Regions from separate parts of the Amycolatopsis sp. CA-161197 genome, predicted to be linked through region 2. Evidence: riboswitches for the same ligand, from Rfam matches in the RefSeq annotation. Region 2 holds a riboswitch; the other holds the start of a gene.

Region 1 (15,522 bases), 700 kb from region 2:
TGCGGTCGGCGACCAACGAGCCGCTGTGGCGGGTGCGGATCTCGCCCGCCCACGGGAAGTAGCCCTCGAACACGTGGTTCGCGATGCCGGTGCCGCGGGTCTCGGTGAGGAAGTCGGTGCGGAAGCTGATCAGGCCGCGCGACGGGAGCACGTACTCCAGCTTGATCCGGCCGGTGCCGTTGCCGCTCATGTCCTCCATGCGGCCCTTGCGCGCCGCGAGCAGCTGCGTGATCGCGCCGAGGTGCTCCTCCGGCGAGTCGATGTACAGGCGCTCGAACGGCTCGTGCAGCTTGCCGTCGATCGTGCGCAGCACCACCTGCGGCTTGCCGACGGTCAGCTCGAAGCCTTCGCGGCGCATCTGCTCGACGAGGATGGCCAGCGCCAGCTCGCCACGGCCCTGGACCTCCCAGGTGTCGGGGCGTTCGGTGGGCAGCACGCGGATCGAGACGTTGCCGATCAGCTCCTGGTCCAGCCGCGCCTTCACCAGGCGCGCGGTGACCTTGTCGCCGCCGTTGCGCCCCGCCAGCGGCGAGGTGTTCACGCCGATGGTCATCGAGATCGCGGGCTCGTCGACGGTGATCCGGGGCAGGGCCACCGGGTTGTCGGCGTCGGCCAGCGTGTCGCCGATCGTGATGTCCGGGATACCGGCGATGGCGACCAGCTCACCGGCGCTCGCCTCCGTCGCGGGCACGCGGGTGAGCGCCTCGGTGACGAGCAGCTCGGAGATGCGCACGTTCTGCACCGTGCCGTCCTCGCGCATCCAGGCCACGGTCTGGCCCTTGCGCAGCTTGCCGGCGTGGATGCGGATCAGCGCGATGCGGCCGAGGAAGTTCGACGCGTCGAGGTTCGTGACCAGCGCCTGCAGCGGCGCGTCGAGGTCCGCGGCGGGCGGCGGGACGTGGCGCAGCAGCGTGTCGAACAGCGGGTCGAGGTTCTCGCTGTCGGGGATCTCGCCGTCGGCGGGCTGCTCCAGGCTTGCCTTGCCGGCGCGCGCGGAGGCGTAGACCACGGGCAGGTCGAGGATCGCGTCGTGGTCGGCGTCCTCGATGTCACTGGCCAGCTCGAGCAGCAGGTCGTGGGTCTCCTCGACGACCTCGGAGATGCGGGCGTCCGGGCGGTCGGTCTTGTTCACGACCAGGATCACCGGCAGGCCGGCCTCGAGGGTCTTGCGGAGCACGAAGCGGGTCTGCGGCAGCGGGCCCTCGCTCGCGTCGACGAGCAGCACCACGCCGTCGACCATCGCCAGGCCGCGCTCGACCTCGCCGCCGAAGTCGGCGTGGCCCGGGGTGTCGATCACGTTGATCGTGACCTGGCCGTCGGGCGTCTGGCGGTGGATGGAGGTGTTCTTCGCGAGGATGGTGATGCCCTTTTCGCGCTCGAGCTCACCGGAGTCCATGACGCGGTCGACGAGCTCGGCGCGTTCGGCGAAGGCGCCGGACTGCCGGAGCATGGCGTCGACCAGGGTCGTCTTGCCATGGTCGACGTGTGCGACGATGGCGACGTTGCGCAGGTCGGGCCGGGTCTTGCCGGACGCGCGGCCGGTTTCGACTGCGGTGGCGCTGGCTGCGGGCACGCGAAGACTCCTGAACTTCAAAGGCGGGTGGGTGGCCGCGTCGCGGGCGGAGCGGTGGCCTCCACCAGAACGGCTTCGCCACCTCAACCGGCATCGTGACCGGCTTTGGCCACACGCGGACTTCATAAGGATACCTGTTGCCGAAGTGTGAGGACCGCCACGCCCCATGATCGGTTAGGCTCACCTAACCTGAACCATCAGGAACTGCCGCCGAGGACGTGGGAGCCCACCGTGGGCAAAAAGGACAAGAAGCAGCCGGACACCCCCGCCGGGGTCGTCCGCAAGCTGATGAAGGCCGGCAAGGTGAAGAAGAAGTGCTGCCGGTCGTCCTCTCGGTGCAAGAAATGCCCGGTGCTCGCTCTGAAGAAGGCGAAAACGGACCTCGCGAAGGCGGCTTGAGCGCTTTCCCGTACCGCTCCCGACGGCAACAGTTCCGAGAGGTTTCACCGGCCGTTCCCGGCCCGGGTTCGCCCCGCGCGCCCGGTTCAGCGTGACCGAAGTCTCGCGCCGCCGGACGCCCTGATCAGTGCGCCACGGCCTCGTTGACCAGGCGCAATTCGGGTGCCGTCTTCGTCGGTGAGAACTCGATCACCTGGTACTGGGCCAGGTGCTGAGTCGCGAACGGGTCGGTGGCCAGGATGGCGTCGAGCTTCCCGCGCGCCATCGGGCGCGTGATGATCACGCCGCCCGTGCGCGGGTTCTGGCGGCCCGAGGCCAGGAAGTGACCGTGGTCGTACTGCTTGCCGAGCCACTCGGCGTGGTCCGGCAGCGCCAGGTCGATCTCCTCGATGGGCGCGGTGTAGGTGAGCAAGACGACGAACATGTCTCGACGGTAAACCCGGTTCCGCGCGTAAGCACCCGCAAGTGTTCTAAGGTGTTCACCATGTTCGCGCACAGCACCCAGTGGTGGCCGCCCTCCGGCGGCCCCGTTGCTCTGCGCTGAACTCCAGCGAAGGCCGCCCCGGTGGGCGGCCTTCTCGCTTGTCAGGCGGGTCTCCTCCCGGGGCACACACCCAGGAGAGGAACCCCAGTGGTCCAGTTATCCGGCATCACCCCGTCCGGCCACGTGCACCTCGGCAACCACCTAGGCGCGTTGCGCCGCTTCGCGTCCGACAGCGAGCCCGACGACCTGTTTTTCGTCTCCGACCTGCACGCGATGACCACCGCGCACAACCCCGCGAAGCTGCGCGCCCTCGCCACGGAGCAGCTGGCCGTGATGGTGGCGACGGGCGTCGACCCCGAGCGCGTGTTCGTGCAGTCGGACATCGCGAAGGAGCTGGGCGCGCTGACCTGGATCCTCGAGTGCACCTGCTCCTACGGCGAGGCCGCGCGCATGATCCAGTTCAAGGAGAAGGCGAAGGGCCAGGCCGGGGTGCGGCTGAGCCTGCTCACCTACCCCGTGCTGATGGCCGCGGACATCCTGCTGCAGGGCGCGTCCGACGTGCCGGTTGGCGAGGACCAGAGCCAGCACGTGGAACTCGCCCGGACGCTGGCCAGGCGGTTCAACTCGACCTACGGCGAGGTGTTCACCGTGCCGCGGGCCGTGCTGCCGCCCACCGGCGCGCGGGTGAAGGACCTGGCCGAGCCGACGCGCAAGATGTCCAAGTCGGCGCACGACGCCGCGGGCGTGGTCTTCGTGCTCGACGAGCCCGACCACGTGCGCCGCAAGATCCGACGCGCGCGCACCGACGGCGGGTCCGTGCCCGCGTACGCCCCGGAGAGCCGGCCGGGCATCGCGAACCTGCTGGACATCCTCGCCGCCTGCACCGGCCGCGATCCGAACCGGCTGGCGGACGAGTACCCGTCGTACGGCGTGCTCAAGGACGCCGTCGCCGACGCCGTGATCGAGGAGCTGCGCCCGGTGCGCGAACGCACGATGGCCCTGCTCGCCGACACCGCGGAGCTCGAACGCGTCCGCAAGGCGGGTGCCGTCCGCGCCGCCGAACGCGGTGACCACCGGCTGTCCTCGGCGCTGCGCCTGATCGGCGCCGGCTGAAGAGCACGGGCGGGTTTTCCTTGACGCACAAGGGAAACCCGCCCCCTGCCGCAGGTGAACGTCAGCTGATCAGCAATGCGCGCAACGCCGGGATCAGGCCGCGATCCGCCGGCAGCCAGTCGACGTCGTCGAGCTCGTCCGGCCCGACCCAGCGCAAGGCCGTGTGCTCCACGGCCCGAGGTTCGTCGCCCGGGGAGATCAGCGCGGCGGAGTACACGCGCAGCACCTTCCCGCCCGGCAACGGCACCTCTTCCCCGACGCGCCCGCCCACCGTGACGGCGACGTCGAGCTCTTCCTGGCACTCGCGGGCCAGCGCGTACGAGTCGGTCTCGCCCTCTTCGACGCGCCCGCCCGGCAGCTCCCACTGTCCCGCGTGGTGCGGCGGCCACGCCCGCTGCTGGGTGAGCAACTTCCCGTCGCGCACCAGCGCCGCTCCGACGATGACCCCGTCCATCGGCCCAGTGTCCCGCACGGCGTTCACCCGGTTGCCGCGGCCCGATCCGCGCGCCACCTGACCTCGAAGCGCGCACCCCCGTCCGGCGACTCCCCCACGCGCACCCGCCCGCCCCGCCGGCGCACGGCTTCGGCGACCATCGCCAGGCCCAGGCCGGTTCCGCCGGACGAGCGGGCGCGGTCGTCGGCCACGCGGTAGAAGCGGTCGAACACCTTGGCGCGGTGCTCGGGCGCGATGCCGGGGCCGTCGTCGTCCACCACCACGCGGACGTCCGAGCGCGAGGCGAGCACCGACACCACGATCTGACCGGTGGCGTAGCGGCAGGCGTTGCGCAGGAGGTTGTCGAGCACCAGCTCCACCTCCGAGTGCGTCGCGAGCGCCCACGCCTGCGCCACGGCAGCGCTCACCCGCGCCTCGGGCGCGCCCGCCGGCAGCCGGTGCACGGCCGCGCGCACCTCCGTGACCAGCTCCACCGGCTCGGCGGGCGGCACCTCGCCGGCGTCGGACCGGGCGAGCGACAGCAGACCGTCGAGCAGCGCCGACAGCCGTTCGGCCTCGGCCAGGATGTCCGTGAGCGTCTCCTGCGCCAGCTCCGGATCCGGGTTCGTCACGGCCACCTCGGCCTGCACCCGGATCGACGCGACGGGCGAACGCAGCTCGTGCGCCGCGTCGCCGGTGAAGCGCCGAAGCCGGCTGCTCACCTCTTCCTGCCGGGCGAGCAGCGCGTTGAACTCCTCGGCCAGCGCCCGCAGCTCGTCGTGCGACGTGGGCAGCGGCAGCCGCGAGCTGGGCGGCAACGAGCGCACCAGGCCCCGCATCCGGGCGACCGGCCGCAGCGCGAAGCGCACCACCAGCCACGTCGCGAGCCCCGCCACCACCGCACCGACCAAAGCGACGATGACCAGCCACAACCCGCCGGCGTGCACGGCCGCGGCGAATCCGACAAGGCCCGCGCCCGCGACGACGAGCCGCTGGCTGCCGTCCGGCGTGCTCACGACCTGGCCCCGCCAGCGGTCTCCGTCCGTCTGCACCGGCACGCCCGCCTTGAGCTGCCCGATCGCGTCGCCGCTCAACGGCGGGCGCGGCCGGCCGTCGACCGGCGCTCCTGAGATGTCCAGCACCCGTACCGAGACCGGGTCCGCGTCCGCCGGCGGCCGGCCCGCCGAGACCGAGGCCGACGCGGGTCCGAGCGCGGTCGTCAGCTCGTGGTCGACGGAGTCGACGAGCAGCGAGTCGAGCCGGCCGGCGGCGAGCGTGGCGAGGCCGAGCAGGCAGGCGAGCGTGATCGTGGTGGCCAGCACCGTGATCCGCACCTGAAGCGACCGGCCCCGCCACCAGGACGGCGAGCCGATCACATGACCTCGTCCAGCTGTGCGTCGGACGCGAGGTAGCCGTGGCCGCGGACGGTCCGCAGCAGCGCGCCGGCGCCGACCGCGTCGAGCTTGCGCCGCACGTAACCGACGTAGACCTCCACGAGGTTGCGCGTCACGGCCTGCTCCTCGCCCCAGACCGCGCGCAGGAGCTCGTCCTTCGTGACGACCGTGCCGGCGCGGCTCACGAGCACCTCCAGCAGCCCGAACTCGCGCGGCGACAACGGCACCTCGGCACCGTCCCAGCGCACCTGCCGCAACGCGCGGTCCACCTCCAGCGAGCCCAGGCGCAGCGTGCCGCGCGAAGCGTCGGGCCCGGCGCGCCGCAGCACCGCGCGCACCTGCGCGACCAGCACGACGAAGGAAAACGGCTTCACGAGGTAACCGTCGGCGCCGAGGTCGAGCCCGTCGGCCTGGTCGACCTCGCCGTCCTTGGCGGAGACGAGCAGGACCGGCGTCGTCACGTTCTCCGCGCGCAGCTGCTGCAGCACGCGGTAACCGGACAGGCCGGGCAGCATGATGTCGAGCAGGATCACGTCGAACGCGCCGGTGCGCGCCAGCCGCAGCCCGGACGGCCCGTCGGCCGCCGTGACCACGTCCATGTCCTCCGCGCGCAGGCCGCGTTGCAGCGCCTTGAGCACGCCCGGCTCGTCGTCGACCACCAGCACCCGAGGTTTCACGAGGTTCATCATGGCCGGTTTGCGCAGGTCGTGCGCGAGCTCTCAGCGCGATCTCAGCCGCGGAGGCCGAGCATTCAGGGGTATCTCAGCCTCGAGAGGGAAGCGTCGGTTCCGGGAGCCGAGCACACTGGGGCTCGGAAACACAGGGAGAGACGACATGGATCCGAAGAAGAAGGCCATCACCGCGGCCGTCGTCGGCACCGCTCTGGGGGTCGGGGGGCTCGTGGTGGTCGCGATGCCGGCTTCGGCCGGCGACGCGCCGAAGCTGCCGCAGATCAGCGCCGAGGACCTGGTGCAGTCGGTCATGACGGCCAACCCCGGTCCGTTCGACGGCACCGTGAGTGTGAGCAACGACCTCGGCCTGCCCGCCATGGGCGCGGCCGCCGGCGCGGTCCCGGGGATGAGCGCGCTGAACATCGACTCCGCGCACGTGTTCAGCGACGGCGCCGGCAAGGCCAAGATCTCGCTGACCAACGGCGCCTCGCAGGAGACGATCGTCCGCGACGGCACGACGGTGTGGGATTACCACTCCAGCAACAACTCGGCCACGAAGACGACCATCCCGGCCGACGTGGCGACGAAGCACGACATGGGTGCCGGCGAGATGGCCGACCCGGCCACGGCGACCAAGGAACTGCTGGCCAAGGTGCGCGAGAACAGCACCGTCTCCGTGGACGGCACGGCGAACGTCGCCGACCGCCCGGCCTACGAGCTGGTCTTCACCCCGAAGCCGACCGAACGCACGCTGCTGCGCGAAATCCGCGTGGCCGTGGACTCGCAGACGCGCATGCCGCTGCGGCTTTCCGTGCTGAGCAACGGAACCACCGCGCCGGCGTTGCAGGTGGCGTTCACCGACGTGAAGTTCGCGCCGCAGTCGGCCGACCTGTTCGCCTTCACGCCACCGCAGGGCGCCAAGGTGACGGAGAAGACCGCGAAGGTCGACGACCAGACCAAGGCGATGGCCGACGAGGCCAAGCAGGACACCAAGCTCGTCGGTGACGGCTGGGACACCGTCATCACGGGCAAGGTGCCGGCCGACGCGCTGTCCGGCAAGAAGCCGGCCGGTGCCTCCGGGGCCGAGGGCCGCAACGTCGACCCGCAGCAGCTGCTCAGCCGCTTCGCCAAGCGCGTGAACGGCACCTGGGGCAGCGGCTACCTGTTCACCACCAAGGTCGGCGGCGCGGTGCTGACCGACGACGGGCGGTTCGCCGCCGGTGCGGTGCCGGAGCAGGTGCTGTACGAAGCGCTGGGCCAGAAGTGACCGAGACCGAAGTGGTCGTGACCGGGGCGGGCATCTCCCAGGAGGTGTCCGCCCCGGCGGTCCCGCTCGCGGCGCGCACGCGCGGGCTGCGCAAGGTCTACCGCGGCACGGTCGCGGTGGACCACGTCGACCTCGACGTGCCCGAAGGCGCCGTGCTCGGGATGCTCGGGCCCAACGGCTCGGGCAAGACGACCACGATCCGCATGCTGCTGGGCCTCGTTCGGCCCACCGAGGGTGAGGTCGAGCTGCTCGGCCGGCCGATGCCCGACGGCGCGCCGCACGCGCTGCCCGACGTCGGCGCGCTCGTGGAAGGCCCGGGCTTCCACCCGTTCCTCTCCGGGCGCGACAACCTGCTGCGCTTCGCGGCCGCCGAGCCGCGGCTGGCGTCGGGAGCGATCCCCGCGGCCGTGGACGGAGCGCTGGAACGCGTGGGCCTCACTGTCGCCGCGCGCCGCCGGTACAAGGGCTACTCGCTCGGCATGAAGCAACGGCTGGGCCTGGCCGCGGCGCTGCTCGTGCCGCGGCGGATGGTGATCCTCGACGAGCCGACCAACGGCCTCGACCCCGCCGGCACGCGCGAGATCCGCCGGATCATCGCCGAGCTGCACGCCGACGGCTGCACCGTGCTCGTGTCTTCGCACCTGCTCGCCGAGGTCGAAGCGACGTGCACCCACGTCGCCGTGCTGCAGTCGGGCACGGTCGTGGCGCAGGGCGAGCTGGCGGAGCTGCTGGAGTCGGGCAACGCGGCGCTGCTCGTGCGGACACCCGACGCGGAACACGCGGTGGAAGTGTTGCGGGAGAACCGGATCGGGGCCCGGCTCACGCCCGACGGCGTCCGCGCGGACCTCACCGCCACGCCCGCGCCGCGGGTGCTGCAGGTGCTCGTGGGCGCCGGTGTCGAGGTGCACGAGGCGACTCGCGCGCGAACCGGGCTGGAGGACCTGTTCGCCCGGCTCACCGAAGGTGCGAACGGCTCGGAATCCGAGGGGGAAGCATGACCACCGCCGACGTACTCATTCCCGCGGAGGCGGCATGACCACCGCCGACGTACTGACTCCCGCGGAGGCGGCATGACTACCGCGACGCTCACGGCACCCGTGAGCCGCACGGGCCACGACACGGTGCCGCTGCCGCGGCTGGTCGCGGCCGAGCTGCGCTGGATCTTCCGCCGCCCGCGCACCCTGGCCGTGCTCGCGCTGCTGGCCCTGGTGCCGATCGTGATCGGCATCGGCCTCACGCTGGTCGGCGACAGCGGTCCCGACGGCGGCCCGGCCGACGGCGACGCGGCGCTGCTCGCGTCGGCCGTGAACAACGCGCTGGTGCTGCCCATCGCCGCGCTGACGATGACGCTGGCCCTGCTGCTTCCGCTGGCCTCGGCCATGGCCGGCGCCGACGCGCTCGCGGGCGAAGCCGCCCACGGCACGTTGCGCGCGTGGCTCGTCGCTCCCGTCAGCCGCGGCCGGCTGCTGGTGGTGAAGGCCATCGGCGTGGCGGTGGTGTGCGTGGTCGCGGTGCTGGCCATGTGCGTCACGGGCGTGGTGACCGGGCTGATCATCAACGGCACCGGATCGCTGTTCACGCTGTCGGGCACCACGTTGTCGCTCGGCGCGGCGCTGGGCCGGATCCTGCTGGTGGCGGGCTGGATCGTGCTGCAGCTGTGGGCCGTCGGCGCGGTCGCGCTGGCCGTGTCGAGCTGGACGGAACACCCGATGCTCGTGGTCGCCTCCGTGCTGGCCGGCGACATCGTGTTCACGATCCTGGGGTTCCTGACCTCGCTCGACTGGCTGCACCCGTTCCTGCTCACGCGCAACTGGGCCGAGGCCCCGACGGAGATCCTGCAGGACCCGATCGGCGGCTCGATGCTCAGCGAGGGCGCGCTGCGGGCGGCTTGTTACATCGTGGTCGGCCTGTCCCTGGCTTACGGGCGGCTCGCCACGCGCGACGGCTGACGGGGGTTCAGCCGACGACGGCGATCCCGTCCGGGTCGAGTTCGAGCCGGACGGGATCGCCGGCGCGCAGGTCCGCCGTCACGGGAGCGACGGCGTCGACGGTGTCCTTTTCGGAAGGGCCGTTTTCGGAATAGTCCTTTTCGGACAGTCGCACGACCAGCCGGAGGTGCTCCCGCCGGTGCACCGCGGCCGTCACCTCGCCGGCCACGCCGGTTTCGGCCACGCGCAAGGCATGCGGCCTGAGCCCCAGACGCACCGGACCGTCTTCGAGCTCCGGGAGCGCGACGTCACCGAGACCGGTGTGCACCACGCCGCCCGCGGCCACCCCGTCGACGAACGACGTGGCGCCGAGGAACTTCGCGACGTCGTCGTCCGCCGGGTTGCGCCACACCGACCGCACGGCGCCTTCCTGCCGGATCTCGCCGGCGTCGAGGACGGCCACGCGGTCGGCGAGCGTGAACGCCTCTTCCTGATCGTGGGTGACCAGCAGGGCGGTGATCTTGCTGCGCCGCAACAGGTCCGCGAGATCGATGGCGAGCTGCTCGCGCAGCCCCGCGTCGAGGCCGGACAGCGGTTCGTCGAGCAGCAGCAGCCGCGGTTCGGGCGCGAGGGCGCGAGCCAGGGCCACGCGCTGCGCCTGGCCGCCCGACAGCTCGGTGACGCGCCGGCGTTCGAACCCCTTGAGCCCCACCAGTTCCAGCAGCTCTTCGACGCGGGCCCGGTGTTTCGCCTTGGGGATCCCGTGCATGCGCAGGCCGAACGCGATGTTCGCGGCGACGTCGCGGTGCGGGAAGAGCTGGCCGTCCTGGAAGACCAGCCCGAATCCGCGCCGGTGCACGGGCACGGTGGCGAGGTCGGTGCCGTCCCAGCTCACCGAGCCCGACGTCATGGGCTCGAGGCCGGTGATGGCACGCAGCAGCGTCGACTTGCCCGAGCCGGACGGGCCGAGCAGGGCGAGCACCTCGCCGTCGGTGATGTCGAGGCGCGCGTCGCGGACCGCCGCGAACGAGCCGTAGTGGACCGTGAGGTCCCGCACCGTGAGCGCCATTCAGAACTCCCCCACCGTGCCGTGCCCGCGAACGGAGCCGAAGCGGTCGATCAGCGCGACGGCCGCGACCGTCACGACCATGAGCAGCGCGCACGCGGCGTACGCCATCTGGTTGTTGAGCTCGCCCGGGCGCGAGATGAGCGTCGCGACGGCGACGGGCAGCGTGGGCGCGTCGGGGCGGGCGAGGAAGCTCGTGGCGCCGAACTCGCCGAGCGCCACCACGAAACCGAACCCGGCGGCCGCGACGAGCGAGCGCGCGGTGAGCGGCAGGTCGATCTCGCGCCACACGCGGGCCGGGCTCGCGCCGAGCGTCGACGCGGCCTGGCGCAGCCGCACGTCGACGGCGCGCAGCACCGGCAGGATCATCCGCACGACCAGCGGGATGATCACCAGCGCCTGCGCGAGCGGCACGAGCAACGGCGACGTGCGCAGGTCGCCGGGCAGCGCGTCGAGCGTCACGAGGTAGCCGAAGCCGACCGTCACGGCGGAGACGCCCAGCGGCAGCATCAGGGCGGCGTCCATTGTCTCGCCCATGCCGCGGGCGAGGCGGCCGGGTGCGCGCCGCAGGGCGACGAGCACGACGCTGGCCAGCACGCCGACGGCCATGGCGAGCAGCGTCGCGTCGGTGGCGGCGGCGAGCGAGTTCTGGGCGGCGACCCAGCCGGAGACCTGCAGCGCGTCGTCCGTGCCGGTGCTCGCGAGCGCGCGGAAGCCGGCGAGGCTCCAGCCGTCCGGTGTGGACACCGACTCCAGCAGCAGCGCGACGATCGGCGTCATCAGCAGGGCGATCACGACCGTGGCCGCGCCGACCGTCCACCATTCGCCTTTTCTCGGCCGCCGGGGCGTGGCCTGCTTGAGTTTCACGGCGTTCTCACGGCGGCGCCGGGCGATCGCGCCCAGCGCGAGGGCGGCGAGGACGGCGGCGAACTGGATGAGCGACAGCGCGGCCGCTCCGGAGAGGTCGAGCAGGTCGACCGTGCGCAGGTAGATCTCGGTCTCGAGCGTGCGGTAGCGGCCGCCGCCGAGGATGAGCACCACGCCGAAACTGGTGGCGCAGAAGAGAAAGACGACCGCCGCGGCCGACGCGACGGCCGGGCCGAGCGCGGGCAGCGTCACCGTGCGGAAGGCCCGCCACGGCGAGGCGCCCAGCGCGCGGGCGGCTTCGGTCGCACGCGGGTCGAGGTGGCTCCACAGCCCGGCGACGGTCCGGGCGACCACGGCGACGTTGAAAAACGCGTTGGCCAGCACCAGCGGCAGCACACCGCCGTCGGGCCACAGCGCGCGGAACGCGAGCCCGACGACCACCGTGGGCAGCACGAACGGCACCAGCACCAGCGTGCGCGCCAGCCCGACGCCCGGCAGCTTCACGCGCGCGAGCACGTAGGCCACCGGCAGCCCCGCGACCACGGCGACGACTGTCGACGCGGCGGCGCTGACCAGCGTGAACGCGGCGAGCTGCCACGTCTGCGCGTCGGCCAGGACCGTGTCCACGCCGCCGGCCGAGAAGCCGCGGCCGAGGATCGCGACGACCGGCCACGCGAAGAACACGACCAGGAACGCGACGGGCAGCAGGCCGAGCAGCGCCAGGCCCGCCGTGCGCGCGGTCTGCGCCGGCGTTACGCGCCCATGAGCGAGCGCCATTCACCGATCCACTTCTCACGGCCGGCCTGGATCTGGTCGGCGGGCAGAGTCGCGGGGTCCTGGGGCAGCGGCGCGGCCGCGGCCCAGCCGGCGGGCAGGTCGACGCCCTCGCGGGCAGGGTAGACGTACATGTTGGCCGCGACCGTCGTCTGGAACTGCTGCGACAGCAGGAAGTCGACCACCTTCTGGGCCTGCGGCACCTGCTTGGTGCCGGCGAGGACGCCGGCGTACTCGATCTGGCGGAAGCACGTGTCGAGCAGCGCCTTGGTGCGCGGCTTGCCGTCGTCGCCGATCTCGGCGGCCGGCGAGGACGCGTACGAGACCACGATCGGGCGCGGGCCCTTGCCCGAGGAGCCGGAGAAGTCCTTGGTGTAGGCCTCTTCCCAGCCGCTGTCGACCTTGACGCCGTTGGCCTTGAGCTTGGCCCAGTAGTCGTGCCAGCCCTGCTCGCCGTACTTCGCCACGGTGCCCAGCAGGAACGCCAGCCCGGGCGACGCCGTGGCGGGGCTCTCGGCGACGGTGAGGTCCTTGTACTTCGGGTCGGCGAGGTCGTCGTAGGTCTTGGGCTCGGGCAGGTGCTTGCTCGCGAAGTAGGCGGGGTCGATGTTGACGCAGACGTCGCCGACGTCCACGGCGCTCAGGCGGTGCTGCGGATCCGCGGAGTACCGCTGCGGCCCGCGGTCGGCCTCGGGGCTCGTGTACGCCTGGAACACGCCCTCGCCCAGCGCGCGCGAGGCGAACGTGTTGTCGACGCCGAACGCCACGTCGCCGATCGGGTTGGCCTTGGTGAGCACCAGTTTGTTGGTGAGTTCCCCCGCGTCGCCCGATTTGAGGATCTTGAGCTTGATCCCGGACTGCCGCTGGAACGCGTCCAGCACGTCCTGCGGCGCGACGAACGAGTCGTGCGTGACGAGCGTGACCGTCGGGGTCTGCTGGGCGTCGCCGCCCGAGCTGCCGCCGGACAGCGAGCACGCGCTCGCCAGCGCCGTGACCGTGGCCAGGCCCAGCACCGTGCGTGCGGTCCGCGGAATCATCTGCCCTCCTTGCGCCGATGCGGGGAGAGCAGCCCTCCCTGCGCCGGCATGATCCGGAATCAGGTGCGAACGGTCGCGGGTCTCGGGCACCCGCCTCTCAGCCCGGCTGCACCGGACTCCCGTGGCAACCGTGCAGCGTAGCCCAAACGGGTTCACCATTGGACACATGGCGCAACTACTGAGCGACTCCGAGATCTCATCGGCCCTGGCCACCGTCCCCGACTGGCGCCGTTCCGGCGACTCCATCACCCGTACGGTCGACCTCCCGTCCTTCCCGGACGCCGTGACCTTCGTGGTCCGCGTCGGCTACCTCGCCGAAGCCGCCGACCACCACCCGGACATCGACATCCGCTGGCGCACCGTGACGCTCACCCTCTCCACCCACTCCGCCGGCGGCCTCACCTCGAAGGACTTCGCCCTCGCGGCCCAGATCGACTCCCTGTGATCTGCCCGACCCCGGCGACACCTCCCGCGGGCTGACACGTCCCCTCTTCGTACGCACTTCCACGGAGGGGACTTTCATGACCCAGGCGATCATCGTCGGCACCACCGCGTTCACCCTGATGGTGGCCTCCGCCGCCGCGGTCCTGTGGCGCACTTTCCGCACCCACCGTGATCTCGACCACAGGCCGTAACACCACCCTTGATCAGCGCGCTATCCCAGCGGAATCCGCCCACCCCGCCCCGCTAGGACCCGCGATGAACAACTCGCCCACTGCCCTCTCCGCCACCCAGCGCGCCTGGATCACGCTGTTCGCGACGTCGTTCACGCTGGCGGCTTTGGTGGTGCTCGGCCTGCTGGGCTGAGCGCTTCTTTTCACTCTCCGAAACGGCTCGCGGGTTCGTGCCGACGTCTCGGTATGAACCGCTTGTGCGTGGCGTGCGCGGCAGCCGTGGTGTTCCTGGCTGCCGCGTCCTGCGCAGCGCCTGCCGACTCGCGACCTCCACCGGTGTCGACCTCGGCGACTCCTGCCGCTCCGGTCTCCCCGACGTCGAACCCGCCCTCACCGACGCCTTCACCGACGTCGACCCCTCCGGCGCCCACATCAACCCCCGCGGCCCTGAAGTCGACATCCACTCCCCGCGCCACCAAGAAGTCGCCCAAGGCCCGCGACACCCGCCCCGGCTGTGGCCAACGGGCCGTCAACGCCCGCAAGTTCAACCCGAGCTGCAAGGAATACCAGGGCTACCTGGACCCCGGCGGCCCCGGCCGAGGCAAAACCTCCGGCGAAATCCAGCACGACTGGGCGTGCGAACAGGGCATGTTGCCGAAGAACGAGTGCTGACCAACGTCCGTGGGCCGGAAGACCACTTGTCCGGAAAAACGTTCCAACTGACCGCTCCGGACCTCACCGCGGTCCGGAGCGGCTGGTGATCAACCCCGGGTTGGCGGTAGACGATCACCACGCCACCCTGCGACCGTGGTGGTCATGACCCCGGAGGACGACCCACCGGCATTGTTCGCGCTGCCCCGGCGACGCGAACCGCTCGCGGCATTCCGGCGCCGCCTCAAGCACCACCGCCCGGCAGCGCCACCGAGCTGGACCCGCCTGCACGGCCGCACGTCCACCGGCACGGTCCACCTCGTCACCGGCGAATGGCTGCCCGCCTGCGGCACCCGGCCTGAACGGCTGGGACTACCGCGGCCTCAACCCCACGGACGAAGCCGTGACCTGCCAGCGCTGCGACGCCATTCTCGCGCGGACCCGCGTGCCCGAAGGTCAGCTGACGTTGTTCTGAAGCTCCGCGTCGGACCTCCGCCGAGCTGCGTCCATCTCTTCCAAGCGCTTGAACGCGAGTTCCGCAATGCGCAGGAGCTGCGCGTAATACGGCAGCGCCGATCATCACGGCGCAGACCGAGCCGTAGTCAGCGCCGCGGCGGACGGCCGGGGCGGGAAATGGCGGCGCCAGGTGCAGTTCGAGAGCGTCGGCCAGTTCGTCCGTCAAGCCTACGACCGCAAGCGGGGCTCAGACGTTGAACCTGAACTCCACCACATCCCCATCCGACATCAGATAGTCCTTGCCCTCCATCCGCACCTTCCCCGCGGCGCGCGCGGCGGCCATCGAGCCGGCGTCCATCAGGTCGGTGTACGACACGATCTCCGCCTTGATGAAGCCGCGCTCGAAGTCCGTGTGGATGACGCCCGCGGCTTGGGGGGCGGTGGCGCCCTGGGGGATGGTCCAGGCGCGCGATTCCTTGGGGCCCGCGGTGAGGTAGGTCTGCAGGCCGAGGGTGTGGAAGCCGGCGCGGGCGAGGGCGTTGAGGCCGGGCTCGGCCTGGCCCACGGATTCCAGCAGCTCGCGCACGGATTCTTCGTCGTCGAGTTCCAGCAGTTCGGACTCGACCTTGGCGTCGAGGAAGACAGCGTCGGCGGGGGCGACGAGCTTTTCCAGTTCCTCGCGGCGCGCGGCGTCGGTCAGCACGCCCTCGTCGGCGTTGAAGACGTACAGGAACGGCTTCGTCGTCAGCAGGCTCAGCTCGCGCAGCGACTCGAAGTCCACTTCCTTCTGCGCCT
Region 2 (15,522 bases):
TGCGGGTTCCGGCGCGGCGCATCGACCTGTCGAACGGTGAGCACTTCGACGTGTACGACACGTCCGGGCCGTACACCAACCCGGACGCGAAGATCGACGTCCACAATGGACTTCACCCGCTGCGCGCGGGCTGGGCCGACGGCCGCGCGCACAACACCCAGCTCGGCTGGGCCAAAGCCGGCGTGATCACGCGTGAGATGGAGTTCATCGCCGCGCGCGAGCGGTGCTCACCCGAGTTCGTGCGCGACGAGGTCGCGCGCGGGCGGGCGGTGATTCCCGCCAACCGCAAGCACCCGGAGAGCGAGCCGATGATCATCGGCAAGAAGTTCCTGGTGAAGATCAACGCCAACATGGGCAACTCGGCCGTCTGGTCCTCAGTGGAGGAAGAGGTCGACAAGATGGTGTGGGCCACCCGCTGGGGCGCCGACACGATCATGGACCTGTCCACCGGCAAGCGCATCCACGAGACGCGCGAGTGGATCGTCCGCAACTCCCCCGTGCCCGTGGGCACCGTGCCGATCTACCAGGCACTGGAGAAGGTCAACGGGGAGCCGGAGAAGCTGTCGTGGGAGGTCTACCGCGACACGATCATCGAGCAGTGCGAACAGGGTGTGGACTACGTCACCGTCCACGCGGGAGTGCTGCTGCGCTACATCCCGCTCACCGCCCGTCGTGTGACCGGCATCGTGAGCCGCGGCGGCTCGATCATGGCCGCGTGGTGCCTCGCGCACCACAAGGAATCGTTCCTCTACACCAACTTCGAGGAACTCTGCGAGATCCTGCGCAAGTACGACGTCACGTTCTCCCTCGGCGACGGCCTGCGTCCCGGCTCGATCGCCGACGCCAACGACCGCGCGCAGTTCGCCGAGCTCGAAACCCTCGGTGAGCTCACGCACATCGCGCGCGAGCACGACGTGCAGGTGATGATCGAGGGCCCCGGCCACGTGCCGATGCACAAGATCAAGGAGAACGTCGAGCTGGAGGAACAGCTCACCGGCGAGGCACCGTTCTACACCCTCGGTCCACTCGCGACGGACATCGCGCCGGCGTACGACCACATCACCTCCGCCATCGGCGCGGCGCAGATCGGCTGGTACGGCACCGCGATGCTCTGCTACGTCACGCCGAAGGAGCACCTCGGCCTGCCCAACCGCGACGACGTGAAGACCGGCGTGATCACCTACAAGATCGCCGCGCACTCCGCCGACCTCGCCAAGGGCCACCCCCACGCGCACGAGTGGGACGACGAGCTGTCCAAGGCCCGCTTCGAGTTCCGCTGGAACGACCAGTTCAACCTGGCACTCGACCCCGACACCGCGCGCTCGTACCACGACGAGACGCTGCCCGCGGAGCCGGCGAAGACCGCGCACTTCTGCTCGATGTGCGGCCCGAAGTTTTGCTCGATGCGGATCACCCACGACGTGCGCAAGTACGCCGAGGAGCACGGGCTGTCCACTGTGGAGGCCATCGAGGCCGGCATGGCGGAGAAGTCGGCCGAGTTCGGCGAGCAGGGCAACAAGGTCTACCTCCCGGTCGTCGGGCAGTAGCTCCACCAGCAATCAGAGGCAGTAGTCATGACCGAAACCCCCCGCACCGCCCTCACCATCGCCGGATCCGACTCCGGCGGTGGTGCGGGCGTGCAGGCCGACCTGCGCACGTTCTTCGCCCACGGCGTCCACGGGCTCGTCGCGCTCACGGCCGTCACGGTGCAGAACTCGCTCGGCGTGCAGGGCTTCACCGAGATCCCGGCCGACGTCGTCACGGCGCAGATCAAGGCCGTGGCCGGCGACATGGGCGTGAACGCGGCGAAGACCGGCATGCTCGCCACGGCCGACATCATCCAGGCCGTGGCGAAAACGCTCGACGAGGTCCACATCGGACGCGACACGGACACCCCGTTCGTCGTCGACCCGGTGGCCGCGTCGATGACCGGTCACGCGCTCCTGCGTGAGGAGGCGCTGGAGGCCATCCGCACGGAGCTCTTCCCGCGCGCCACGCTGATCACGCCGAACCTCGACGAGGTGCGGCTGCTCACCGGCATCACGGTCACCGGCGCGCAAACCCAGCGCGCGGCGGCGGACGCGTTGCTGGAGTTCGGATCCCGGTGGGTGCTGGTGAAGGGCGGGCACCTGTACGAGGCCGAGGACTGCGTGGACCTGCTCACCGACGGCACGGACGTGCTGGAGCTCAGCGGCGTGCGCATCGACACCGACAACACCCACGGCGGCGGCGACACGATGGCCTCGGCCATCACGTCGTCGCTCGCCAAGGGCGCCGACGTGCCGACGGCCGTGACCGAGGCGAAGCAGTTCATCGCACGCTGCGTCGCCGAGGCCTACCCGCTCGGCGCCGGGGTGGGGCCGGTGTCCCCGTTCTGGCGGCTGGCCGACTGAACGGCCACACTGGACCCGTGACCGACGACGCCGCCGCCCGCGCTTTGTGGGCCCAAATGCCTTTGGACCTGAAGTTCGAGGTCGACCAGCTGGTCTCGGCCAACAAACCGGCCGCGGCCCTGAAGGTGATCCGGAAATGGGGCCTGGACCCCAAACCGGGCATCGCCGAGAGCAGGGCCGTGACCGACTACCGGAAAAGCGTGCTGAAGCCACCGCCGCGCTTCACCTGAGTCCGAACTGGACGTTCCGTGCGGTACGGGAGGAAAACCCCCGGACCGCACGGAATCAGTTCACCGGGCCGAGTGAGCGCGTGTCGTAGGTGCTGCGCGCGTCGCGGATCCGGTCGAAGTTCGACTGCGACCACGTGCTCAGCGCCACCAGGTGGGCGCTGACCTCGGCGCCCATCGGCGTGAGCGCGTACTCCACCGTCGGCGGCGTGGTCGGGAAAACCTTGCGGCTGACGAAACCGTCGCGTTCGAGGTTTCGCAGGTTCTGCGTGAGCATCTTCTGGCTGATGCCACCGACGGCGCGGCGCAGCTCGCCGAAGCGGTGCGGCCCCTGCTCAAGTACGCCGAGCACGAGCGCGGTCCACTTGTTCGCTAGCAGGTCGAGCACATCGCGGCAAGGGCAGCTCTTCAGGTAGACGTCCCATGGTCCGTGCTGGTCACAGGTGGTTTCCATCAGGTACCTACTTTACCGGAAAGTGCCTTCTGGCGAAAAGTGACCACCTCACCCACCATAGGGGGCAACCAACCGGAAGGAGAGATCCGAAATGCGCGTGGTGACCCAGCGGGAGTTCGGCGGCCCGGAGGTGCTGCGGGTGACCGAGACCGACCGCCCGGCGCCGGGCCCGACCGAGGTGCTGGTGCGCGTGCACGCCGCCGGCATCAACCCCGTCGACTGGAAGTCGCGGGCGCACCCGGTGTTCCTGGGCGAGCCCCCGTACACGCTGGGCTGGGACGTGTCCGGCGTCGTCGAAGAGGTGGGTTTCGGGGCCACCGGCGTGAAGCAGGGCGACGAGGTCCTCGGCATGCCGTGGTTCCCGCGCGAGGCCGCGGCCTACGCGGAGTACGTAACGGCGCCGTCGCGCCAATTCGTGCGCAAGCCGGCCGGGCTGTCGCACGCGGAGGCGGCCGGGTTGCCCCTGGCGGGGCTCACGGCGTGGCAGGCGCTGGTGGACGTGGCGGAAGTCCGGAGTGGACAGCGGGTGCTCGTCGACGCGGCGGCCGGCGGCGTGGGCCACCTCGCCGTGCAGATCGCCAAGGCGCGTGGTGCGTACGTGCTCGGGACGGCCAGCGCGGCGAAGCACGATTTCCTGCGGTCGCTGGGCGTGGACGAGCCGATCGACTACCGGGACCAGAACGCGACGCCGGCGGATCTCGACGTCGTGCTCGGGCTCGTCGGCGAGGACAGCGATCTGCGCTGGCTGCCGGCGCTGAAGGAGAACGGCCTGCTCATCAGCGTCCCCAGCGGAGTCGGCGAGAGGGCTCAGGAGAAGGCGGCCCAGCGGGGCGTGCGGACGGCGCCGATCCTCGTGGAGCCGGACCGCGTCGGGCTGCTCGGGCTGGTGGAGCTCGTCGAGGCCGGGAAGCTGAAGGTGCACGTGGACCAGACGTTCCCGCTCGAAGACGCGGCGAAGGCCCACGAGGTGGGCGAAGGCGGCCGGGTCACCGGGAAACTCGTGCTCACCGTCTGATGTGGACGCGCAATGGCCCCTCGCCTGGCGAGGGGCCATTGTGGACTGTCCAGGTGGAACTCAGCCGCGGGTGTCGACCTGCGGCAGCACCGTGGTCAGGCCCGTCCAGTCGGACGTCACCACGGACGCGTGCTGCGCCGCCAGCTCGGCCACGCGCTGGTTGGCCTGGTCGACGGTCGGGTTGTGGTCGTCGATGGCCGGGGCGACGTTCTGGCCGTCGGTCATCACCACGTAGTAGTGGTTGTCGTCGTACCAGCCCGGGCCGGTCTGCGTGACCCACGCGTTGGCGTCGCCGTCGAAGACCACGAACCACGGCTTGAGGTTGGCCGCGTACTTGTCACGCGGGTCGCCGCCGACGGCGCCGTGGACGGTCGGGAAGATCTGGACGTCACCGAGCTTGCCCGCGTTCTTCTGCGCCAGCAGGTAGTTCGCGTACTCGACGTCGGTGTGCAGCGTGTCGGTGGGGTTCTGCTCCTCCACCGTGCCCGGGATGATCTCGGTCATCACCTTGCCGTGCAAGGCGTCCACGGTGGGCCAGTTGTCGGCCTTGGCCGCGTCGTCGAGTGTGGCGTAGCTGCCGAGGAGGTCGGCCGGCTTGAAGACGGCGCCGCCGAGGTGGGCGCGGAAGGCCCCGTCGAGCTCGTCCGGGCCCATGCCGGTGTTGTCCGAGAAGCCGGTCTTCATCTCGAGCTTCAGTGTGAGCGGCGTGTGGTCCGGGTGGGCCGCGAGCCAGATGCGGATGTCGTCGAGGCAGTACTCGAGGTTCTTGTTCGTGCCGCCCTTGTACAGGTCGGCGGTCGTCGACGCGGCGACGCAGTTGTTGCTGTTGCCCAACGGGTTCGAGTGGCTGACCTTCCACTCGTGCGTGATGAAGTCCGGCCACACGTCGAGCTCGATCAGCGACGAGCCGTTGTCCAGCGCCTGCGCGAGGAACGGGTACGCGGCCGGGTCGTAGGTGTTGTGCACGCCGACCGTGGTCACGTGCGAGAGTTTCGGGCTGTCCGCGTTCGCCACGGCTGCCCCGGACAACGAGGCGGCGACGAGCGCGCCGACCGTCACGACCACTGAAGCGAGTTTCATCCTGACCCCTTCACCCACCGATAGTGCGATGGCACTCACACTGTGCCACCGTGATGGACTGTGGATGAAGGACAGCTGACCAAATGGACTAGACCAGAAGTCGGAAAGTGCCCATGACTGAAAACCCGAGCCCGCCGTCGGCCTTGACCATCGCCGGTTCCGACTCCGGTGGCGCAGCCGGACTCCAGGCCGATTTGCGGACATTCCTCACTTGCGGGGTGCACGGGCTCGTCGCCGTGACGGCCGTGACGGTGCAGAACACGTTGGGAGTCCACGATCGCGCAGACATCCCGCCGCACGTCGTCGCCGGCCAGATCGAGGCCGTCGCGTCGGACATGGGTGTGGGCGCGGCGAAAACGGGCATGCTCGCGTCGGCGCAGATCATCCACGCGGTGGCGACCGCTTGTGACAACGCGGGCATCGGACGGGACCACGACGTGCCGTTCGTGGTCGACCCGGTGGCCGCCTCGATGACCGGCCACCCGCTCTTCGACGCCGACGGCCTGTCCGCGCTGCGCGAGGAACTGCTGCCGCGCGCGACCGTGCTGACGCCGAACCTCGACGAGGTGCGCCTGCTGACCGGGTTGACCGTGACCGACCGCGAGGGCATGCACACCGCGGCGGTCGCGCTGCACCGCCTGGGCCCGAAGTACGTGCTCGTGAAGAGCGGCCACCTCGTGTCCGACCCGGAGTGCGTCGATCTTCTCTTCGACGGCGCCACGTTCGTCGAGCTGCCCGGCCCGCGCTTCAACACCCCGCACACCCACGGCGCGGGCGACACCATGGCTTCGGCCCTGACGGCCGGGCTGGCCAAGGGGATGTCGGTCGTGGAGGCCGCCCGGTACGGCAAGTGGTTCGTGTCGCACGCGGTCGAGCACTCGTACCCGATGGGCGCGAAGGTGGGACCGGTGTCGGCGTTCTGGCGGCTGGCGCCGGAGGATCGCTGACCGGCCCCCGCAGCGGCAGGCCGGTCGAGCTGTGTCCGGAAGGGCGCCTCCGACGACGGCAGCTAGCTGTCGTCGGAGATCAGGGCCTCCAGGGCCGGCAGCGCGACCGTGAGGGCTTCGCGGTATTCGGGGCTCAGCTTGTCGAGGCGGCGGTTGAGCTCCTGCACGCGGGTGGACCGCACGCCGGACACGAGGCGCTCGCCCTCTTCCGTCGCGCGGGCGAGCCAGGCGCGGCGGTCGACGGGGTCGGACTCGCGCGTGACGTAGCCCGCCTCGACGAGGGTGGCGATTATGCGCGACATCGTGGCCGCCGCGACGCCCTCCTTCGCGGCGAGGTCGCCGAGGCGCAGCTGACCGAAGTGGACGAGCGTGGCGAGAGCTGAGATCGCGCCGTGGCCGGGCCCGGGGACCCCCGCCTGCCGCAACGAGCGCGACAGCCGTCCCACGGCCAGGTACAACCTGCCCGAGACGTCCTGGACCGAGGATAGAGTCACGGCTGGCTCCTCCTGCCGCTGTTGCCCGCCGCCTTTGCGCCGGAAGGGTGTCGTCCACCATAAGGCCTGCCGGTGCACGTTCGGCGTTAAGCGCGGACGAAATCACCGACCGGCGCGCCCAATGCGGCCCACTTGCACCAGGCGGCTTACCCGCCTTTACCCCGGGAGGGCGAAACCAGCGGTCAGCGGGGCGGGCTCGACGCGTGAGCCCAGAACCGCTGCGGCACCCGGCCCGCGTCGCGCGCCAGGCGGCCCGCCTCGACGCCCGCGCGCATGGCCGCGGCCATGCGCTCCGGGTCTTTCGCGCGGGTGACCGCGGTGGACAGCAGCACCGCGTCGCAGCCGAGTTCCATGGCGAGGCAGGCGTCGGAAGCGGTGCCGATGCCCGCGTCGAGGATGACGGGGACCATGGCGCGCGCGACGATCAGCTCGATGTTGTGCGGGTTGCGAATGCCGAGGCCCGTGCCGATGGGGGCGCCCAGCGGCATCACGGCGGCGCAACCCGCTTCCTCGAGCCGCAGGGCGAGCACGGGGTCGTCGTTGGTGTACGCGAGCACGGTGAAGCCGTCGGCCGCCAGTTGCTCCGCGGCGTCCAGGGTTTCGAACGGGTCGGGCAGCAGGGTGCGGTCGTCGGCGTGGACCTCGAGCTTGATCAGGTCCGTGTCGAGCGCTTCGCGGGCCAGCTGGGCGGTGAGCACGGCCTCCGCGGCGGTGCGGCAGCCGGCGGTGTTGGGCAGCAGCTTGATCCCGAGGCGCCGCACGAGACCGAGCACGCCGGTGCCGCCGTCGGCGTCGGCCTTGCGCATGGCGACGGTCGTCAGCTCGGTGCCCGACGCGACCAGCGCGCGTTCCAGCACCGACAGGTTCCCGGCACCACCGGTCCCGATGATCAGCCTCGACGACAGCTTGTGTTCGCCGATGACCAGCGCGTCGTCCATCGTCAGCCTCCCTGCACCGCGGTCAGCACGTCGATGTTCGCGCCCTTCGGCACCACCGACGCCTCCCACTCGCCCCGGCGCACGACCTCGCCGTTCACCGCGACGGCCACGCCCTGGCGGGTCACGTCGAGCGCGTCGAGCACCTCGGACACGGTGGCGCCGTCGGGGAACTCGCGCCAGCTCCCGTTGACCTTGATCTCCATCAGACTCGCTCCTTCTCCAGCAAACGGGCGGGCGCGGCCGCCCCGATCTCGTCCGGCGGCGCCTCGCCCGCCAGCCAGGCGACCACGGCGTCGGCGGTCACGGGGGCCATCAGCAGGCCGTTGCGGTGGTGGCCCGTCGCCGCGTACACGCCTTCGCCGAGCTCCCCGATGTACGGCAGCGCGTCGCGGCTCCCCGCGCGCAGCCCGGCGGCGATCTCGACGAGCTCGTACTCCGTGATGCCCGGCAGGATCCGTTCGGCGCCTTCCAGCAGCTCCCGCACGCCACGCGCGGTCACGGCCTCGTCGAAGCCCGCTTCGTACTGCGTCGCGCCCAGCACCAGCTCGCCGTCCGCGCGCGGCACGAGGTAGATCGGCCGGCCCTCGACCATCGCGCGCACCGTGTACGGCGGAGGCGGCAGACAGCCTCGTCGCGGCCGCAGCCGCAGGATCTCGCCCTTGAGCGGCCGCACGGCGTCGGCCAGCAGCGGGTGCAACGCGCCCGTCCACGCGCCGGCGGCCAGCACAGTGCGAGTGTCCGGACCGGTCACGTCGTCGAGCGAAGCAATCCGTGTCGCGGAGAACTCGACCCCGCGCTTCGAGCACGCCGCCAGCAGCGCCGTCAGCAGCTTCCGGTTGTCGACGGCCAGGTCACCCGGCACGTGGAGCCCGCTGCGCACCGCACCCAGGCCCGGCGCGAGCCGCCGCGCCACCCGCCCGGTGAGCCGCTCGACGTCGCGACCCAGCGACGTCAGGTACTCGGCGAGGATGTCGAGGTGCCCGGCGTCGGCGCTGTCGAACGCGACCACGATCGTCCCGTGTTCGGCCAGCCCCGGGTCCGTGCCCTCCGCGGCGAGGTCACGCGCGAACGCCGGCCAGCGCCGCAGCGACTCCTCGCCCAGGCTGAGCACGTGCTCCTCACCCGGCCACGCCTCCGTGACGGGCGCCAGCATGCCGCCGGCCACCCAGGACGCGCCGCGCGCGGGTGCCGGATCGACCACCGTGACGCGGTGGCCGCGAGCCGCCGCGCGCCAAGCCGCGGACAGGCCGATGACACCGCCGCCGACGACGGTGAGGTTCTCGCTCATGGGAATCACGCTCCCTGCGCCGGCATGACCCGGATCAGGTTCCACGGTCGGAGCGGCAGCTCCCTCTCAGCCCGTGCCTCGGGCTCCCGTGCGGACCACCCCACTCTAGTGCGCGGGTAACGTCCCCGCCATGCCCGCCCTGACCGGATCACAGATCCGCACCCGCCTGGCCGATTCGCGGCTGTACCTGTGCACCGACGCCCGCTCGTCGCGCGGCGACCTCGCCGAGTTCGTCGACGCGGCGCTGGCCGGCGGCGTCGACATCGTGCAGTTGCGCGACAAGACGAACGGCGCCTCGCTCGAGGCCGCGCAGGAGATCGCGGCACTCGAGGTGATCGCCGAAGCGTGCGCGCGCCACGGTGCGCTGCTGTCGGTGAACGACCGCGCCGACGTCGCCCTCGCCGTGGGCGCCGACGTGCTGCACCTGGGCCAGGACGACATCCCCGTGCCGCTCGCGCGCCGCATCCTCGGCGACGACGTGGTGATCGGCCGTTCCACGCACTCGCCTCAGCAGGCTACGGCGGCGGCCGCCGAGGACGGCGTGGACTACTTCTGCACCGGCCCGTGCTGGCCCACGCCGACCAAACCCGGCCGGTACGCGCCGGGCCTGGACCTGGTCCGGGCCACGGCCGAAACCGGTACCGAACGGCCGTGGTTCGCGATCGGCGGCATCGACACCGAACGGCTGCCGGAGGTGCTGGCCGCCGGCGCGACGCGGATCGTCGTGGTCCGGGCGATCACCGACGCCGAAGACCCGAAGGCGGCCGCGCAGGCGCTGAAGTCCCGGCTCGGTTAGGGGGTCGGCGTCGCCGAACCCGCCTTCGTCTGCGGCGCGCTCGGCGTGGTCGACGGCGCCCCGCCCGTGCTCGACGGCGGCGCGGCGCTGTCCGAGCTGCTCGAAGACGTCGGGCTTTCGCTGGTCGACGTGCTCGAAGACGACGACGGTGGCGGGGTGTTCGACTCGGTCTCGCTGGGCGGCGGGCTGTTGAGCGACGTCGTGGGCGGGCTGTCGTCCTGCCGCTGCTGCTGGGTCGTGTCTGGGGTGCCCGGTTTGAAGAGTCCAGGCCCGACGTTCCCGCCCGAGGCCAGGTCCGCCCCCACGGCCACGGCGATCGCGATAGCCGTCGCGACCACACTCGTCCCGATGATGATCGGCCAGCGCAGCTTCCTGAGCTTGTCACCGAAGGATTCCTCCGGCTCCGGCTGCTGCGGCCCGGTGAGTTTCGAGATCCGCACCGTCGGCATCTCCGACGGGTCGAGCGGCAGCAGCACGGTGGGCATCTGCGCCGGATCGTCCACCGGCGACAGCCCGGACTTGCTCCCCTTGCGCTGCCCGGCGGTCACGAGCGCCGCGCGCGCCTTCAGCGCGGCCTCGCGCGTGCGCTGCAGCGAACGCAGGTACAGCTCGGCGCCGACCGTGGTGATCACGCTCGCCACCCCGGCCCCCACCACGGTGCCCGCCACGCCCAGCGTCGAGCCCAGCAACGCGGCCGTGACGGCGGCCAGTGCCGTCGCCACCACCTGCGCTGGGCGGAAACTCTTCTTCTCGCCCTGCTCCGACGTCTTTTCCTGCTGCTGACTCATGATCCCGATCTACTAGTGCCCGGCCACTTCCCCTGCGGTGTTCAACGAGTAAGGCGCGCGAGGAACTCCCCGCGTTGCCCATCCGTGAGCGAGGACACGTTGACCGTCCACAATGGATGGACTATGGCTCACATTTTCCTGACATACTCACCACATGCGATTGGTGACGATCTCCGATATCGAGGCCGCGGCAAAGCGGGTAGCCGACCACGCCGTGCGCACGCCGCTGCTGCGCCAGCACTGGGCCGAAGGCGAACTGTGGCTCAAACCCGAGAGCCTGCAACAGATCGGGGCGTTCAAGATCCGCGGCGCGTACAACGCGATCGCCTCACTCGACGACGCTGAGCGCGCACGTGGCGTGGTCGCGTATTCCAGCGGGAACCACGCCCAGGCCGTCGCCTACTCCGCCAACGCCTTCGGCATTCCCGCCGTGATCGTGGTGCCGGACGTGGCACCGCGCTTGAAGGTCGAGGCTACGCGCGGCTGGGGCGCGGAGGTGATAGAGGTGCCGATCGCCGAGCAGGAACCGGTCGCGGCCGCGCTGGCGAAGGAGCGCGGGCTCACCTACATCCCGCCGTTCGACCACCCCGACGTGATCGCGGGCCAGGGCACCGCGGGCCTGGAAATCGCCACCGACCTGCCGGACGTCGACACGGTGCTCGTGCCGGTGAGCGGCGGCGGGCTTGCTTCCGGCGTCGGCACGGCGATCAAGGCGCTGTGCCCCGGCGCGAAGGTCATCGCCGTCGAGCCCGAGCTGGCCGGCGACACCGCCGAGAGCCTGCGCGCCGGCCGCCGCGTCGAGTGGCCGATGGACCGGCGCGCCCGCACGATCGCCGACGGCCTGCGCGCCCAGCCGTCCGACCTGACCTTCGCGCACTTGCAGAGCGTGCTCGACGGCATCGTCACCGTGACCGAGGACGAGATCCGCGACGCCACGCGCGTGCTGGCCCGCCGGGCGCGGATCGTGGCCGAGCCCAGCGGCGCGACGGCCACCGCCGCGTACCTGCACCACGCCGGCGAGCTGCCGGGCGGCAAGACGGTGTCGGTGATCTCCGGCGGCAACGTCGACCCGGCGCTGCTGGCCGAGTTGCTCGCGTAGGGGTCAGTCGCGCGGCGGGCCCGGGCGGACGTGGGTCGGCGGTCCCTCCACCCCGCAGTGGAAGCACTCGCCGGGGTGGGGTGACTCGTCGTCCACGGTTCGCTTGGGCGCCGCGGCGCCGTCGGGAACGCCGGAAGGGGCGCCGGAGTCGTCCGGAGAACCGAGCACGCCGTTGTGAATCCCCAACGCGATGAGGCCTCCGGCGATCGCCAGGACGGCGCAGATGAGCAGTGCCATGCGCCAGCCGGCCGTCAGCGCGACGGGGTCGCGGTAGGCCGAACCGGTGAGTCCGGCGGCCGCGGGGAGCACCGCGACCGCAAGAAGACCACCCGTTCGGGCGATCGCGTTGTTCACACCGGACGCGACACCGGCGAAGCGGTCGGGGGCCGCGGCGAGCACCGTCGCGGTCACCGGCGCCACCGTGCACGCGAGTCCGAGGCCGAAAACGACCACCGCGGGGAAGACCGAACCGAGGTAGGAGGATCCCGGTCCGACGCGGATCAGCAGCAGCATGCCGATGCCGATCACGATGGGTCCGACCACCAGCTGCAGCCGCGGCCCGATGCGCTGGGCCAGCGCGCCCGAGCGGCCCGAGAGCAGCAGCATGATGATCGTGATCGGCAACCCGGCCAGGCCGGCGAGCGTCGGCGGGTAGTTCAGGGAAACCTGCAACTGCAGGACCAGCAGCATCATCACGGCGCCGAGGGCGGCGTAGACCACGAACGTGAGCGCGTTGGAGAGCGTGAACGTCCGGTCGCGGAACAGGCTGGGCGGCACGAGCGGTTCACGGGAGTGGTGCTGCAACCAGAGGAACACGCCCATCCCGGCGATACCGGCGACCAGGGCGATCAACACGATCGGGTCGCCGATGCCGCGGCCGGGCGCTTCGACCAGCGCCCCGGTGATGCCCGCGAGCCCGATCGCGCCCGTCGCGGCAGCTGTGAAGTCCGGGTGGCCGGTGGCCGTCTCGTCGCGCGACTCGGGTACGAACTTCAGCGCCATCAGCACCACGACGATGGCCAGCGGCAGGTTGATCAGGAACGCCAGCCGCCAGGACCAGACCTGCACCAGCACGCCGCCGATCAGTGGTCCGACCGCGGCGGCCAGACCACCCAGCCCGGACCACGCGCCGATCGCGCGCGCCCGGTCGTTGTGCGCGAACGACGACTGCAGGATCGCCAGCGAGCCCGGCGTCAGCAGCGCGCCGCCGATGCCCTGGATGATCCGGAAGACCACCAGCTCCGTGGTCGAGGTGGCGATCGAGCACAGCCCCGACGCGATGCCGAACCAGACCACGCCGATCAGGTACACGCGGCGCCGGCCGTAGCGGTCGCCGAGCGAGCCGGCCACGAGGATCAGCGCGGCGAGCGCCAGCATGTAGCCGTCGAGGATCCACTGCAGGCCGGCGACGGTGGCGCCGAGCTCCTCGCCGATCCGGGGCAGCGCGACATTGACGATCGTCCCGTCGAGCATGGCCATGCTCGAGCCGAGGATCGTCGTCCACAGCACCCCGCGCGCCAGCGGGGTGCCCCAGCGGATCCCGCTGCCGGTCGTCGTCACGGTGCGATCACCGCGCACGCTCGAAAGTCATGCGCACACGGTGTCGCGACGCCGGTCCGGGCGCAACCACCCACGCCCGGCCCGGCGAGTGCTCGTGGGCCCACCGGCCCGGCTCACGGCAGCAGCGTCGTGACGAACTTGTAGCGGTCGCCGCGATACACCGAGCGCGCGAACTCCACCGGCTTGCCGTCGGTGGCGAACGAGTGCCGCGTCAGCATCATCACGGGCATGCCGACGTCCGCGCCGAGCATCTCGGCTTCCTGCGGGCCGGCGAGCGACGTCTCGATCGTCTCCTCGGCGCGCTCCAGCTCCACGCCGTAGTGCTCACGGAGCACCGCGTAGAGCGACCCGCCGGCCGAAATGTGCTTGCGCAGCCCGCGGAAGCGCCCGAGCGGCAGGTGCGTCGTCTCCAGCGCCATGGGCTGGGAATCGGCCAGCCGCAGACGGCGAAGGCGAAGAATTTTCGCACCCTGGCGGATCGCGAGCAGTTTCGCGAGTTCGCCCTCCACGGGCAATTCCTCGAGTTCGAGCAGTTTCGACGACGGCTTCAGGCCTTGCTTGCGCATGTCCTCCGTGTACGAGGACAGCTGCAGCCGCTGCGCGAGCTTCGGCTCGGCCGCGAACGTGCCCTTGCCTTGAACGCGGTGCAAGCGGCCCTCGGCCGTCAGGTCCGCCAGCGCCTGCCGCACGGTGGTGCGCGACACGGTGAACTCGCCCGCCAGCGCCCGTTCCGTCGGGATCGGCGAGCCCGGCGGCAGAGCGTCGAGCAGATCCAGCAGGTGCTGTTTCAGCGCCCAGTACTTGGGTTCGCGCTGTCCGCGCACACCCGCCGTGGTCCCCGCCTCACTCGCGGGGGATGTCTCCAACATGACCGGCTCCCTCAGCTTTCCCTCACTATCGCGCCACTTCCCCGTCAAGAAACGTACCCTTCACCACAAACGCTCCGCCCGGCTAGCATTGGTCTAGACCTGACCGCACGCCGCTCAGCACACCCGGGACCGCGGTCCCGGCGGAGAGGAAAGTGATGACCCAACAACATCCCGGCGAGCACATGGCCGCGGAAATCTCGGAGCAGCCTGCCGTACTGGCCGGGCTCGTCGAGCGGCAGGGGGAAATAGCCGAAGTAGCTGAAAAGATTTCACAAAAGCCGCCCCGTTTCGCCTTGCTCGCCGCCCGCGGTTCGAGTGACCACGCCGCGTTGTACGCCAAGTACCTGATCGAGGTCCTCCTGGGTCTTCCCGCGGGTCTCGTGTCACCGTCCACCGCGACGCTCTACGGCGCGCGGCCGGACCTGAAGGACGTGCTCTTCGTCACCGTGAGCCAGAGCGGCGGCTCGCCCGACCTCATCGAGGTCACCGAAGCGGCCCGGCGCCAGGGCGCCCTCACGGTGTCGGTCACGAACACGCCGGACTCGCCGCTGCGCGCGGCGGCCGAGCTGGGCGTGGACATCGGCGCCGGCCTGGAGAAGGCGGTGGCCGCGACCAAGACGTACTCCGCGACGCTGCTCGCGCTGTACCTGTTCGTCGACGCCGTGCGCGGCGGCAAGGCGGCCGACGCGCAGAAGCTCGGCGACCTCGCCCAGCAGACGCTCGACGGCGCGACCGAAGGCGTGCAGCGCGCGGTGGACCGCTATCGCTTCGTCGACCGCGTGCTCACCACCGGCCGCGGCTACTCCTACGCGACGGCGCTCGAAGGTTCGCTGAAGCTGGCGGAGACGAGCTACCTCGCCGCCCGCGCGTACAGCGGCGCGGACCTGCTCCACGGCCCGGTCGCCGCGGTCGACGGCGAGACCGCCGTGCTCGCCGTGACCAGCGCGGGCCACGGTGGCGCGGCGATGGGCGAAGTGCTCGAGGCCGTCGGCAAGCGCGGCGCCGACGTGCTCGCGGTCGGGTCCGCGTCGGCCGACGTGCCGGCGGCGCTGCGGATCCCCGTGGCCCCGACGGCCGAGGAGCTCGCGCCGATCCTGGAGATCCTGCCGATCCAGCGCATCGCGCTCGGGCTTTCGCTCGCGCGCGGCGGCGACCCGGACAGCCCGCGCGGGCTGCTGAAGGTGACCAAGACCCGGTGAGTCTCGTCGTGGGCGTGGACGCCGGTGGCACGTCGACGCGAGCGATCGCGGTCGACGCCACCGGCGCCGTGCTCGGCTCGGCGACGGCCGGCGGCGCCAACCCCAACTCGCACCCACCGGCGGAGGCGGCCGCGCGCATCGCCTCGGCGATCGAGCGGGCGCTGGGTGGACGCACCGACGTGCGCGCCGCCGTGGTCGGGCTGGCCGGGGTGAGCAAGCTGTCCGACCCCACCGTCGCGACGGTGTTCGCCGAGGCGTGGCAACGGATCGGTTTGGACGGTGCGGTTCGGACGGTCGCCGACGCCGAGGTCGCGTACGCGTCGGCGACGTCGGCCCCCGACGGCACCGTGCTTGTGGCGGGCACCGGCTCGATCG

Evidence for each region. Region 2 has a riboswitch for thiamine pyrophosphate ahead of thiO (glycine oxidase ThiO). Riboswitches for the same ligand answer to the same signal wherever they lie in the genome.
Region 1: another riboswitch for thiamine pyrophosphate. It lies ahead of ACQPXB_RS42295 (thiamine ABC transporter substrate-binding protein); the one in region 2 lies ahead of thiO (glycine oxidase ThiO).

The regions. Positions count from the first base shown of each region.
Region 1 is NZ_CP192059.1:8,919,225-8,934,746, forward strand. It holds gene typA (translational GTPase TypA) at 1-1,573, opposite strand, end outside; gene ACQPXB_RS42240 (hypothetical protein) at 1,805-1,972, shown strand; gene ACQPXB_RS42245 (YciI family protein) at 2,097-2,396, opposite strand; gene trpS (tryptophan--tRNA ligase) at 2,604-3,569, shown strand; gene ACQPXB_RS42255 ((deoxy)nucleoside triphosphate pyrophosphohydrolase) at 3,631-4,023, opposite strand; gene ACQPXB_RS42260 (sensor histidine kinase) at 4,047-5,378, opposite strand; gene ACQPXB_RS42265 (response regulator transcription factor) at 5,375-6,085, opposite strand; gene ACQPXB_RS42270 (LolA family protein) at 6,231-7,334, shown strand; gene ACQPXB_RS42275 (ABC transporter ATP-binding protein) at 7,346-8,332, shown strand; gene ACQPXB_RS42280 (ABC transporter permease) at 8,405-9,283, shown strand; gene ACQPXB_RS42285 (ABC transporter ATP-binding protein) at 9,291-10,331, opposite strand; gene ACQPXB_RS42290 (ABC transporter permease) at 10,332-11,972, opposite strand; gene ACQPXB_RS42295 (thiamine ABC transporter substrate-binding protein) at 11,948-13,006, opposite strand; TPP riboswitch at 13,024-13,139, opposite strand; gene ACQPXB_RS42300 (4a-hydroxytetrahydrobiopterin dehydratase) at 13,173-13,451, shown strand; gene ychF (redox-regulated ATPase YchF) at 14,975-15,522, opposite strand, start outside.
Region 2 is NZ_CP192059.1:9,615,416-9,630,937, forward strand. It holds gene thiC (phosphomethylpyrimidine synthase ThiC) at 1-1,547, shown strand, start outside; gene thiD (bifunctional hydroxymethylpyrimidine kinase/phosphomethylpyrimidine kinase) at 1,575-2,393, shown strand; gene ACQPXB_RS45645 (hypothetical protein) at 2,411-2,623, shown strand; gene ACQPXB_RS45650 (winged helix-turn-helix transcriptional regulator) at 2,679-3,074, opposite strand; gene ACQPXB_RS45655 (NADP-dependent oxidoreductase) at 3,166-4,089, shown strand; gene ACQPXB_RS45660 (phosphatidylinositol-specific phospholipase C domain-containing protein) at 4,150-5,169, opposite strand; gene thiD (bifunctional hydroxymethylpyrimidine kinase/phosphomethylpyrimidine kinase) at 5,283-6,116, shown strand; gene ACQPXB_RS45670 (MarR family winged helix-turn-helix transcriptional regulator) at 6,179-6,610, opposite strand; gene ACQPXB_RS45675 (thiazole synthase) at 6,793-7,548, opposite strand; gene thiS (sulfur carrier protein ThiS) at 7,551-7,751, opposite strand; gene thiO (glycine oxidase ThiO) at 7,751-8,836, opposite strand; TPP riboswitch at 8,831-8,936, opposite strand; gene thiE (thiamine phosphate synthase) at 8,967-9,632, shown strand; gene ACQPXB_RS45695 (hypothetical protein) at 9,629-10,420, opposite strand; gene ACQPXB_RS45700 (threonine ammonia-lyase) at 10,575-11,519, shown strand; gene ACQPXB_RS45705 (MFS transporter) at 11,523-13,079, opposite strand; gene ACQPXB_RS45710 (GntR family transcriptional regulator) at 13,193-13,948, opposite strand; gene ACQPXB_RS45715 (SIS domain-containing protein) at 14,104-15,147, shown strand; gene ACQPXB_RS45720 (N-acetylglucosamine kinase) at 15,144-15,522, shown strand, end outside.